DNA from 2 places in the Paenibacillus andongensis genome. Region 1 is predicted to be linked to the other one. Evidence: predicted binding sites of a transcription regulator. Region 1 holds the regulator's gene; the other holds the start of a gene.
What was found. Region 1 encodes Rex, which represses fermentation and respiration genes when NADH is low (regulators of the CRP and FNR family bind a similar motif). Its sites were predicted from a motif close to TTGTGAAATATTTCACAA; they were not measured.

Region 1 (6,414 bases):
GCTTCACCATGTTAAGAAATTGTAAAATTTCACGGAATTTTCGTTGCTTTCCATACAATTGTTATGATATTTTTAACTTCGTGAGTTTTTACTGTCATTTGGTCTGTTTATCTTAAATATTCGATCAAAAACTAGTACATATAGCAAAATATAGGAGGATTATATGACAACGTTATTCACGAAAAAGAACGAAGTCGATTTCTTGCAACTTCTCATCCGTGCTGCAGAAAACGCATTGCAAACAGCTCAACTATTTCGCACAGCCATGATGGGGGATAAACCGCCTATTGAATATGTTAAAGCGATTCATGATTTAGAGCATGCAGGCGATTCCATAACTCACGAAATTTTTAAAGGTTTGAACAAAGTCTTTATTACACCGATTGATCGTGAAGATATTATGATTCTAGCCTCCAAAGTGGATGATGTTACGGATGGTATTGAAGCAACCATTGCTCGTTTCGATTATCTAGCTGTATCCCATACAGATTCTTATATGAAAGAGTTTTCGGCTGTCATTGTAGACTCTTGCCAACATATGCTGGATGCGTTCAAGCTTCTGGCGAAGAAAAAATACATGCAAATTCCTGAGCATACGGTTGCTATTAATTCCCTCGAAAATGACGGAGACCGTTTGATGCGCGAAGGGATTCGCCAAATTTTCATCACACGTAAAGACCCGTATGAAGATTTTAAATTAAAAGAAATCTATGAGCGTTTAGAAGAAACAACAGATGCTTGTGAAGATGTAGCCAATATCCTTGATAGTGTTGTACTTCGTTATTCATAAAGCACCTTCGTGTTCTATGTGTACGAAGAAAGTTTTCCCAATGGAAAACTCTTAGGAGGAAATCATGTTAACTTATTTAATCGTTATCGTTGTGCTTGCCTTACTTTTTGATTTCATTAATGGATTTCACGATACAGCTAATGCGATTGCAACATCCATTTCCACACGTGCTTTAAGTCCGCGTGTAGCCATCGCCATGGCCGCCACACTCAACTTTGTCGGAGCTATGGTTTCCTCAAAGGTTGCCAAAACCGTTGGAGGAAGCATTGCGAACCCAGCCAAAATTGAAAACGGCGTTGAAATCGTCATCGCGGCCTTACTAGCGGCCATCATCTGGAACTTATTAACTTGGTATCTGGCGATTCCTTCATCATCTTCTCATACGCTGCTTGGTTCTCTTGCTGGAGCTGTTATCGCTGGCGCTGGGGTCCATGCAGTGAATTGGAGTGGTTTTACTCAAATTATTATCATTTTGGTTTTATCGCCTATTATTGCTTTCGCCCTAGGTTACCTAATCATGATCTTGATCAAGTACATCATTATATGGTCTGGGAATACATCAAGATCAAAGCTTAATCGCGTATTCCGTACCTTGCAAATTTTATCCGCGGGATTACTTTCATACTCCCACGGTGGAAACGATGCACAGAAAGCAATGGGTATTATCGTATTTGGTTTAGTCGCAGCCGGTGTTCAAACCGACCTGGAAGTACCTATTTGGGTGAAAATTGCTGCCGCTTTGGCCATGGGACTTGGAACATCCATCGGTGGATGGCGAATTATTAAAACCGTTTCCGGTAAGATTGTTAAAATCGAGCCGATCAATGGCTTTGCCTCGGATTTAACGTCATCACTCGTTATTCAATTCTCTACGCATTTGGGTAAACCATTATCAACGACGCATGTTATTTCCTCTGCGATTATCGGAACAGGCAGTGTCATGCGCTTCCATGAAGTTCAATGGGGCACTGTTGGACGCATGTTGATTACTTGGGTTATTACGATTCCAATCAGCATCGCTCTCGCATTCTCGATTTACTTCGTTTTGTTCAGACTCATTTTCTAAAAATAAAGGCACGACCCATGCGAATTGGGTCGTGCCTTTTTCTAATCCAAATAATAAGCTAAACTTTGCAACTCGGTTGTAAAATCCGCATGATGCACACGCACTTCCGGAGGAACTTTAATAATGACCGGAGCAAAATTCAATATGGCTTCAATCCCGCAGTCTACGAATTGATTAGCTACATTTTGAGCTTCATTCGCAGGGACCGTAATGATGCCGATGCGGACGCCTAATTCAGATAAAACTTTCTTCATCTCATGCATCGGTTGAACGACTAGATTGTTGATCGATTCTCCTGCTTTGCTTGGCATTGCATCGAACACAGCGACAATTTTCATATCATTCCGTAAATAAGTATTATAATTGCATAAAGCGCGGCCTAGATTACCCGCTCCAACAAGAGCAACTTGAATATGGCGATCTAATTTCAGAATCTGTCTAATCTTCTCAATCAAGTAAGCAATGTCGTAGCCGATTCCCTTTTTGCCGAATTCCCCGAAATAAGCCAAATCCTTGCGAATCTGTGCCGGATTCAGATCAAGCTTTTGACCCAAATCCTGCGAAGATACCGTCGAGATATTTTTCATTGCAAGTTCATTCAGAAAGCGTAAATAAATGGGCAGTCTCCTGACGACTGCTTCCGATATTTTTTGTGTTTTCAACGCTACGCCTCCCCCATCCACTCTTCAATCCTAGGTAACATTTGCTCGGTCGTCATATGCTCAATCTTCGGACCAGGCAATGAATAAAGGAAGTGCTTGCCATAATACGTATCAATGACACGAGTATCATAGATGATTACGATGCCTTTATCGGATGCACGTCTGACCAGTCGGCCAAAGCCCTGCTTAAATCGAATGACAGCCTGAGGCACAGAAAATTTCATAAATGGATTCTCGTTGCGCTTCTTAATATTTTCACACTTGGCCTCAACAAGAGGATGATTAGGCGGTTGAAACGGTAATCGTATAATAGCAAGACAGCTTAACGCATCTCCTGGAATGTCGACACCTTCCCAGAACGAGCTGGTGCCCAGTAGGACGCACATTTTGTTATCTTGGAACATCCGGGTCAGTTTACTCCGATTGCCGCTGTCTACCCCTTGCCCGAGCACCGTAATCCCATGCGGCTTCAAGAGATCCTTCATGCCAGCATAAATTTGCTTCAGCATGCGATTCGAAGTGCACAGAATCAACATACGACCTTTGGTAATTCGCGCAACTTCACTAAGCGACTCAATAAGTGCGTTGATAAAAACAGGATCACCGGCACCTTTGATCGTCGGAAAGTCCCGAGGAATGACGACGAGAGCTTGCTCTCTGTAATTGAATGGAGATGGCAATTGAACGGTTTTCAACTTGCCCGATTCTTCATCCTCAGGGATGACTAACCCTAATTGATCCGCAGAATATTGAAATGATTTATTAACAGACAAAGTCGCGGATGTCAGGATAATACTGTCTTTGGTCTCAAAGAAATGCTGCTGTAGCAGTCCACTTACATCCGTAGGTACCGATACAAGCTGCAGTGATTTGGATTTGGCATACGTGCCCGCTTCCATCCAATACACATAACCCTCATCGGCCATTTTCATAAAAAAGTGCAGGGCATCTCGGTGATTGTACAGTTCCTTTACCGTACCATTCAAGTCAGTGACTAAACCTTGGACCCCGAAAACTTCCTGCATGTCCTTCACTTCATTTAATAATTTATCAAGCGTTCGGAGTAAATCATTCGCATTCAAATAAATATTGTCTTCCATAATCAGAAGCTCTCGCCACTCAGGTGGAAGCGTTTCGGGCTTCATCCGGAGTACATATTGTGAGTTTTCCGATTGCGCAGGATCGCTTCTAGAAGATAACAACTCATAGAGCGCTTCGCTGAGCCGGTCCCAATCCTCTTTGATTTTCACGATTTTTGGGAAAAGCCCGTCAATGGTTTGACTCCAAGCGGCGGTGCGTTCAGGCTGCTCATCCGATTTCTGCAATCGAAACCGCAGCATCGGCAATTGGCCACTGCGATTATCTTTATATAGCCATAGTAGCGAATGATAAAATGCGGAAGAATGCAGCTCAATGCCAAGATGCTTACTGGCCACTTCTTCAAAGTGATGTGCCTCATCGATGACAAGGTGCTTGTAAGAAGGTAGAAGGCGGTTCTCAGCCTTCATATCCGTGAAGAGGAGGGAATGGTTCGTGATGATCACATCGGCCGTATTGGCATCATTCCGAGCGCGGTGATAGAAGCATTTTTTGTACCAAGGACACATGCGATTCAAACAAGAATCTGTGTCACTTGCAACCGAATACCAGAACTGCGCACCCTTGTTTCCAAAATGCAGCTCTTCTTCATCTCCATGCTCCGTCTCACTAAGCCATACAACCATTTGCGCTGCCGTAATCGGATCTTCCTTGCCATTCTCGTAATCACGTGTAGTTAGCTTTGTTTCGAATTTGCGCAAGCATAAGTAATGACTTCTGCCTTTAAGCACAGCAGCTTTGAATGGGATAGGGAAAATCTCCTTCAAGAGTGGAATGTCCCTCTCTCGGAGCTGTTCTTGCAAGTTAATCGTGTGTGTAGAGACGATCACTTTCTTCTCATACTTGATGCCATAATAAATGGATGGTATCAAATACCCAAGCGACTTCCCTGTTCCTGTCCCCGCTTCAATCATCAAATGCTGATCAGCCCTTAGCGACTTCTCAACTTCCCGAATCATTTGCTCTTGGGATTCACGATCTTCGAAGATCTCGAATTTTTCTCTTAAAGCTGTTTTCAAACCTTGATGGAACTCGGTAAAAGATGCACCTAAATCATCCGCATCAGAGTCTTTACGCGTATCATCCTCTTCGCCCCAATCGGTGACATTAAGTGTAAATTGCCGGAAATACCGATTCGTATCCATATCAACACTGGTAATAGACTCTTTGTATAAGCATATTTCGTCAAGGAACCAACCCAAATCGCTGTTACCATTTTCAAAAATATGCTGCAAGCGTTGAACAGTAAGAAGCGGCAACCCCAGCAAACGCTCCAAACAAATAATCCAAATGGCCGCCGTGACTTCCGCATCACTATCCGCTTGGTGTGGCCTTTCATGATCAATACCAAACAAACTGGCTACCATGCTGAGCTGAAGACTCGAAATAGATGGAAATAGGATGCGCAGCAAATCCATTGTATCCAGCACACGTCCTGTGAAGTGCGGGTATCCTGTTTTCGTTAATCCTTTTTGCAAAAAGGATAAATCAAAAGCCGCGTGATGCGCCACAAGTACACAATCAAACAATAGCGGAAACATATCCGCCATGACTTGGTCAAGCGGGGGAGCATCCGCAACCATATCTTCCGTAATCCCTGTAAGGGTTGTAATCGAAGAAGGTATACTTATCACTGGTTTAACCAGAGAAGTATACCTGTGAGTAATTTGAAATTGATCTATAATGACGAGTCCAACCTGAATAATTTCATCCGCAGGCTGACTTCCTGTCGTTTCAAAATCCAAAACTGCAAATTTCATGACGTGTATCTTCAATCCTTTCGTCCTGCACTTCTCCTAGCATACCAAATCTTATTAGGAAAAGGGAATACCCAGTTAGCCGCTTCCGTTTTAGGATTCGTCCAAATTGATCAGCGGCTCCATGCAAGAAGGATCGGTGTGATACGCTTTTTGAAAATATTCGAAGGCTTTTTCCATATTCTGATTTTGCACTTGTATACAGCCCATAGCGTTGTAAGAAATAGCCTTCATCTTGGTATTGTCGGTCAAGGGCAGAAGGAACTTGAAGTGTTGATATGCTTCTCCAAATTCCCCTTTGCGCAGATGCCCCATCGCTAAATAAACCCTAGCTAGCAAGAAATCCGGCTGCCTCTTTATCAGCACTTCGAATTCTTTGATCGCTTGATCGTACATATAAAGTTTGTAATATCCCTGGCCCCTCATGAATTCATCTGTCTGCTTCCCAGACACGTCTAGATCCATCAGCTCATCATGAAGGGTTTGGGTACTCATCGGTACGGCCCCATAAAACTTTCCCAACTTCTCCTCAAAAAGCAGCCACGCCTCGATGAACTCATCGCTCATCGTTTTCAACACTTGCAGTTGTTCGTCGAGCTCCGCCTTTTTTTCCACACCACTATTCGGATATTCTTTTTGGATTTCTTCCAAAACCTCGTTCATTGTGGAAAATAAATGCTTAAACATTTGGCATCCCACCTTTGCTTCGAAAGCTTATCCTCATTCTTTGTAAACAGAGCCGATTTCATGCATGGAAGTGTTCCTCTTAAAGGATCGTGGAATGCTCTTCTTGTTTGAGAAGCTGCGCCACTTTATTATTTTCACCCATTATGGCAACCGTAGGTTGATGCTTCTTGGCCTCTTCATCAGTCATCATCGCATAAGAAATAATAATTACCGTGTCACCGGTTTGAACCAACCTAGCAGCTGCCCCATTTAAACAAATCACACCTGTGCCGCGCGGCCCCGGAATAATATAAGTTTCAAGACGTGCGCCATTGTTGTTATTCACAATTTGCACTTTCTCATTCGGCAGCATAC
Region 2 (6,414 bases), 1.7 Mb from region 1:
GGCTTCTTCCACAACTTTAATAATTTGAGCAAGAGCTGTCTCTTGACCAACACGAGTTGCTTTAATTTTCAAACCGCCGTTTTTATTAACAGTAGCGCCAATAACGGCGTCACCGATTTTCTTCTGGGCAGGGATACTCTCACCCGTAAGCATGGATTCATCAACTGCGGACAAACCGTCTACAACTTCACCATCGACGGGAATTTTCTCACCCGGTTTGACAAGCACAATGTCCCCGATGACAACTTCTTCAACCGGTATCGACTCTTCTTGACCATTCCGAATGACTAACGCTGTTTTCGCTTGAAGCCCCATCAATTTCTTGATGGCTTCAGAGGTTCGCCCTTTTGCCAACACTTCAAACAGTTTCCCTAAAATAATCAAAGTAATAAGAATCGCGCTTGTTTCGTAATACATATCGGGCGCATGGTGATGAGCATCAGCAGAAGCTGCCCATTGCAGTGTTAGGTATAAACTATAGAAGTACGCAGCTGATGTTCCAAGGGAAACAAGCACATCCATATTGGCGCTTTTATTGCGAAGTGCTTTATATGCTCCCACGTAAAACTGACTACCAATAATGAATTGTACCGGTGTGGCAAGAACAAGCTGTACCCAAGGATTCATCAAGAACTCTGGCAGGTAAATCCACGATGTAAAAGTAAAGTGACTCACCATGGCCCACAGAAGCGGCAGCGAAAGAATTGCCGATACAGCTAGCTGTATTTTCTTGTGCCGTATCTCCTTTTGCTTATAATCGCCTTTAGCAGCCACTTCCTCTTTACGTATGGCTTTATATCCGAGTTGATCAACTTTGTTAACCATATCGCTTATCGAAACTTCGGCTGCGCTAAACTCAACATGAGCAGTTTCTAATGCAAGGTTAACAGTAGCTTTGCTAACACCTGGCATTTTATTTAACCCTTTCTCAATACGAGTCGAGCACGCGGCGCAGGTCATACCAACGATATTAAAATCGACTGTTTCCTTTACCGTGCTGTAACCCAGATCCAGTATTTTCTCTTCCATGGCCGATACACTGATTTGATTCGGATTATACGTTACTGAAGCTTTCTCAAGTGCAAAATTCACGTTAGCTTCTGCAACACCTTCTAATTTCTTCAAGCCTTTTTCTATTCGGTTCGCGCATGCCGCACAAGTCATTCCCGCAATTTGCAGACTCGCTTGTTGCTGCTCTAATGGTTTTGCCATTGCAGTCCCTCCAGCCTCTAAATACCCCCAAGGGGTATATTTTTTTAAAAAAAAATAAGTGTTACATGGAGCCGCATGAAGCGGCTCATTATCTTTATTTCGCAACGTCATAACCTTGTTCTTCAATCGCTTCTTTAATAGCGTCCAAAGAAACTTTAGACTCATCGAAATCTACAGTAACGGAGCCACCACTCAAATCAACTTTGCCGGAAGCACCAAGTTTCTTGACTGCGCCCTCAACGGAATTCACGCAATGCCCGCAGGACATACCTTCAACTTTAAGTGTAACTGTTTGCATATCAAATCTCTCCCTTATTATTTCATTAATTTATTCATGGTAACCATGAGTTCTTTAATAACCTCATTATCGCCTTCTTGAATGCGTTCGATCACACAGCTGTTTAGATGATGTTCGAGAAGCAGTTTCCCAACCCCGTTTAAAGCGGATTGAACCGCGGCAATTTGATTTAACACATCGTCGCAATACGTATCCTTCTCAATAAGACCTTTCACACCGCGAATTTGTCCTTCGATGCGATTAAGCCTAGAAATCAAATTGTTTTTTGTTTTATCAGAATGATGACTTTTTCGATCACTGCCCGAATGACAACTGTTCTCATTTATTTCTTGGTTATCATGTTGTTCCATTGCATTTCCTCCTCACATTCAGAATATACCATACCCCCATACCCTATATCAAGTGATATTTCAATTATTTTCAATTTTTTTTTAGAAAGAAACAGAATGCGCGCGGTAAATTTTTAAGTTCGTTATATCTTCATTTTCATTGTATATTGATCGCCTTCATTTTGGTTTTGTTTAGACTTATCCACTGCAAATGTTGCTATTACGGCGATTAATGAAATAGAAAGCTTTCTCACTACTCTTCCTTATTTACAAAAAAGTATGCCGGACCTATCATGTTCACGAAATTGAAATATTTTCATTTTAATATTTATCGCAAAAAGGTGTAAAATATTTAAATACGGTTTAATCCAATTGTGTCGATGTTGATTGATATTTTGTTATGTGAAAAATGTTACAATCATTTTTTCGAAAACGAAGTTACCGTTTCGTACACATTGTGACAGTACCCGATTTTTTTCAACGCAAAGGAGGATTTTTCATATGTCACAGACATCTGCTGTTCAAGAAGTAGCAGCAACGCTTGCTGCGGAACCAAAAACGTTAGACGTACTTGACCAATTATTGAAGCCTGAGGTGCAGCAATCTCTGACTGTATTGGTCGATAACCTGCCTAAATTAGCTGAAATGGTGACTGTCTTAACCAAAGCCTACGATTTCGCGCAAAGCATTGCCACAGACAAAGTTCTGATCAACGATTTTGCCCAAGGTATTGGGGAATTCGTCAAACCTGTGCAAGAAAAGGCAAAAGACATTGCATCGGCAGCGATTGAGGCTGGCGAACGCTCACAGGCTGAGGCAGGAACAACCATCGGTCTTTTCGGGATGCTAAAAATGCTGAAAGATCCTGAAGTGCAGAAGACACTTCGTTTTGCTCAAGCATTCTTGAACGTACTCTCTGAGCGCAAAAATTAATACGGACAAGGGATGATAACGATGGCTAAACAAATACTTATTCTTGGTGGCGGTTACGGCGGTCTACTAACCGCATTGACAGCACGTAAACATTTGACGGCTGCAGAAGCCAATATTACGATCATCAACCGCTTTCCAACACACCAAATTATTACGGAATTGCATCGTTTGGCTGGTGGTACTATCAAAGAACAAGCTGTTGCGCTTCCGCTTCAAAAACTGCTAGGCGACAAAGCTGTGAATATCGTTGTCGACACCATTAAGGAAATTAAGCCAAATGAGAAGCAAGTCCTTACAAGCAGCGGCGCCTTACATACGTACGATGCGCTGGTCGTTGCGTTAGGTAGCGAAACTAATTACTTCGGCATTCCAGGTCTGGAAGAGAACAGTCTTATTCTCAAATCTGCAGCTGATGCTAACCGTATTCGCGAACATGTTGAAGCTCGTCTAGACGCTTATAAGGCTACCGGCAATAAAGCAGATGCAAACATCGTAGTTGGCGGCGGCGGTTTAACAGGCGTTGAGCTTGTTGGCGAATTCGCTGATAAGCTGCCTGAAGTTTGCCGCAGCAAAGGCATCGATTTTAGCGATATTTCGATCTATTGCGTTGAAGCGGGCCCAGCCATCCTTCCGGTATTCCCTCCAGTACTGATTGAGCGCGCGGTAACGAGCCTTGAGAAACGCGGCGTTACTTTCCTGACAGGTGTCGCGATTACAGAAGCAACGAAAAATTCGGTATCGCTTAAAAGCGGTCAAACCATCGAGTCGAACACGATTATTTGGACTGGCGGCGTCAAAGGCAACCACGTTGTTGCAAGCTGCGGAATCGCTGAAGATCGTGGCCGTGCTACCGTGACACCGACGCTGCAATCCACATCCCACTCCGATATCTTCCTTGCAGGCGATTGCGCGGTTGTATTCCCTGAAGGCAGTGAAAGACCTTACCCTCCTACTGCTCAGCTTGCTTGGCAGATGGGTGAAACCGTCGGTTACAACCTGTCCGTTCAGCTCAAAGGCGGCGTCATGGATAAGTTCATACCGGTATTCTCCGGAACACTCGGCAGCTTGGGCCGTAAAGACGGCATAGGCACTATCGGCGGAAATAACACGAAGCTAAAAGGCTTACCGGCTTCGCTTATGAAAGAAGCGAGCAACGTTCGCTATCTGTCCCACATTCATGGTCTATTCGCTTTAGCCTATTAAGATACCAAAACAAAAGATGTCCCACTGCCTCTTATGGCTAAGTGGGACATCTTTTGTTCACATTTTATCCGCTCAGCCCCTTAGTGTACCGATATGATTGGAGCCTTAAAAGGAAGGCTTTGATTCATTCCGTGTGCCTCATCACAACGGGGTTAAGGCAAATAGGCTGCAGCGATTACCAATGATGTAAATACTGCAACAATTCATGTGCCAAATGGCCATTTAGTTCGTTGAAGTTGCAGAACGTACAACATTTTAGACCTTTTTACAATATCAAGCTAAAAATCATAGAAGGTGTAATCTTCGCTTAGCCCAAAACCCCAAACATATAATTGTTTATATCTCAAAATAGGTTTTATCAAAAATTTTCCATTGGTGTGAAACCTCAGCTGACTCTGAGGGACCTGTGGCATCTCCTGAATCCATCCGATCAAAATCCCATGCAACATCAAGTTGTATCTTTTCGGTCCAGCCCGGACCTGCAAAAAGTACATCTTATTTTAAATAATTTGCCGTTTTCAAGGTGCTTACCTGTAAAACCTGCATCTCATTTGCTCGAAAATCGCCAACAGTGAATAAAACGATCGGTTTAGATGTAACTTTTGCAGGTCATCCCCTATAATTCTATCTATTGTCTGCATTATCGTGTATAAAATGCAGGTTGTTCATCCTCTGACAGAAGGCAGTTACTTGCGGAAACTGTGGCTTCTTCTTTTGTTTTTTCCTTTTTGCTTCCCAGCAAAAAGGAACAGGACATTTAGCACCTGTTCCCTATTTTTCATTTATACAGAATATCATCTTTTAATGGCGCAACATGACTTAAGGCTTCTGAGATATCAGATTCACTAACTTGAAAATGAGCGAGCGCATCATGAAGATGCTTAACAATGGCAGAAAAATGTTCTGGTTGAATATTCATACCCTCATGTGCTTTAGCCATCGATGATCCTGAATATTGGTTAGGACCACCTAATGCGAAACTAATAAACTTGGTCTGATGCTTTCGTTGTTTCTCCATGTCCGTGTCAAGGAAAAACTTTTCAACCGTCTTATCTGCTAAAACTAGCGTGTAAAAGTAATCGACCACTTTGGAGATTACCTCTTCCCCACCTAATTTATCATATAGCGTTTCTTTGGTTTGCATATTTACAACTCCCTTGACAAATTTTGATCATGGATATATTTTACACAAGATAATCATTTTATCCACTTCAATGGCTGACTGCATTAATAAATATCACGGTTTATTTTCTTTACATAAGAGGCACGAAATAAAAAAACGACCTTCATGCCATTTTTTGGGATGAGGGGGTCGTCTATTCATTATCTAAGCAGGCTTGTGTGGTTGTTTTTTCTATCCTTGAAACATTACTCCGCGAAATCCCCAGCTCTTTCGCAATCTCTCACTGCGTTCGCTTTGCTTCGTTACAGCACGCCATTCAAGCTGCCACCGGTGGCAAACAGCCGGTTGATTCTCTTTTCAATCGCCGGATCGGAGACAAGCGGTGGGGCGTGATGTGGTTTCGTCCGAGCGTCGATAATGACGTTGTCGCAACCCCAATGCTTGAACACGAACCCGTCATTCACCCCGTAAATATCATGGGACGGATTGCTCCGGGTAAAGGTAATCCACAGGAAGTTGGCTAACGACGCGCCGACAAAGGAACTGTCGTCACAAAGTACAATCAGCGGGCATTCCGGCATTGGCCCGCGCGCGCCTATCGCTTCCGTTAGTTCGCGAAGTTGCTGATTGGCATCCGCGTAATTACTGAATGACGGTCCCTCCAGTGCGACGACGCCCGGCAGAACGAGCAACGGGTTGCCGTAATCCCGCAGTCCCCGAAGCTGCTCTGGCAAGTTGTTACATAGCTCACGCTTCTTGTCTCCGCAGGCAGCGAATACGACTTTGCTTCCCTGGTTTAGACCACTACCAGAATAATCCAACGTATCGATTGTCGTGTTTGTTTGGAAATGAAGATCGCGCCTGAGGTCGATCCGCTCTAGTACGTACGCTAGAAATTCCGCTTCCTGATATGTGCTGAGCGGCTGTCTTTCTTCAGCCGTGATAAACAAATATTTAGCAAGACTGAGTTGTCCCGTCCCGAGAATCCGGTTCGCAATCGTAAGCAGTTCGGACGGCTGCTGCACCTTGGTGTAAGGGGTGTAGCGTTCGGTGCCGATCGCGAACAACAGTGGGTGAACGCCCGCGACATCGACGGCGTGAACCTCCTTCACACCCGGCACCTCCTGTTTTACAGCATCGCCGGTTAATTCGTGAATGAGCGCCCCAAACGCAGTGTCCTCCTGGGGGGGCCTGCCGACGACAGTAAACGGCCAGATCGCGTTCTGCTTTGCATACACCTTTTTGACGCGCATCAATGGAAACGGATGGACCAAGCTGTAGTAGCCGAGATGGTCACCGAAGGGTCCTTCAGCTTT

Region 2: NYR53_RS12540 (helical membrane plugin domain-containing protein) is a predicted target of Rex. The motif match lies at 2,240-2,257, and genes of this name have one in related genera.

What each region holds. Positions count from the first base shown of each region.
Region 1 covers NZ_CP104467.1:4,536,684-4,543,097, forward strand. Annotated here, with positions in the region: gene NYR53_RS20595 (DUF47 domain-containing protein) at 164-790, shown strand; gene NYR53_RS20600 (inorganic phosphate transporter) at 855-1,856, shown strand; gene NYR53_RS20605 (redox-sensing transcriptional repressor Rex) at 1,898-2,518, opposite strand; gene dinG (ATP-dependent DNA helicase DinG) at 2,521-5,376, opposite strand; gene NYR53_RS20615 (tetratricopeptide repeat protein) at 5,467-6,036, opposite strand; gene panD (aspartate 1-decarboxylase) at 6,140-6,414, opposite strand, start outside.
Region 2 covers NZ_CP104467.1:2,872,190-2,878,603, reverse strand. Annotated here, with positions in the region: gene NYR53_RS12555 (heavy metal translocating P-type ATPase) at 1-1,212, opposite strand, end outside; gene copZ (copper chaperone CopZ) at 1,307-1,510, opposite strand; gene NYR53_RS12545 (metal-sensitive transcriptional regulator) at 1,528-1,860, opposite strand; gene NYR53_RS12540 (helical membrane plugin domain-containing protein) at 2,341-2,772, shown strand; gene NYR53_RS12535 (NAD(P)/FAD-dependent oxidoreductase) at 2,794-3,975, shown strand; gene NYR53_RS12530 (group I truncated hemoglobin) at 4,754-5,119, opposite strand; gene NYR53_RS34440 (hypothetical protein) at 5,292-5,375, opposite strand; gene NYR53_RS12525 (UbiD family decarboxylase) at 5,401-6,414, opposite strand, start outside.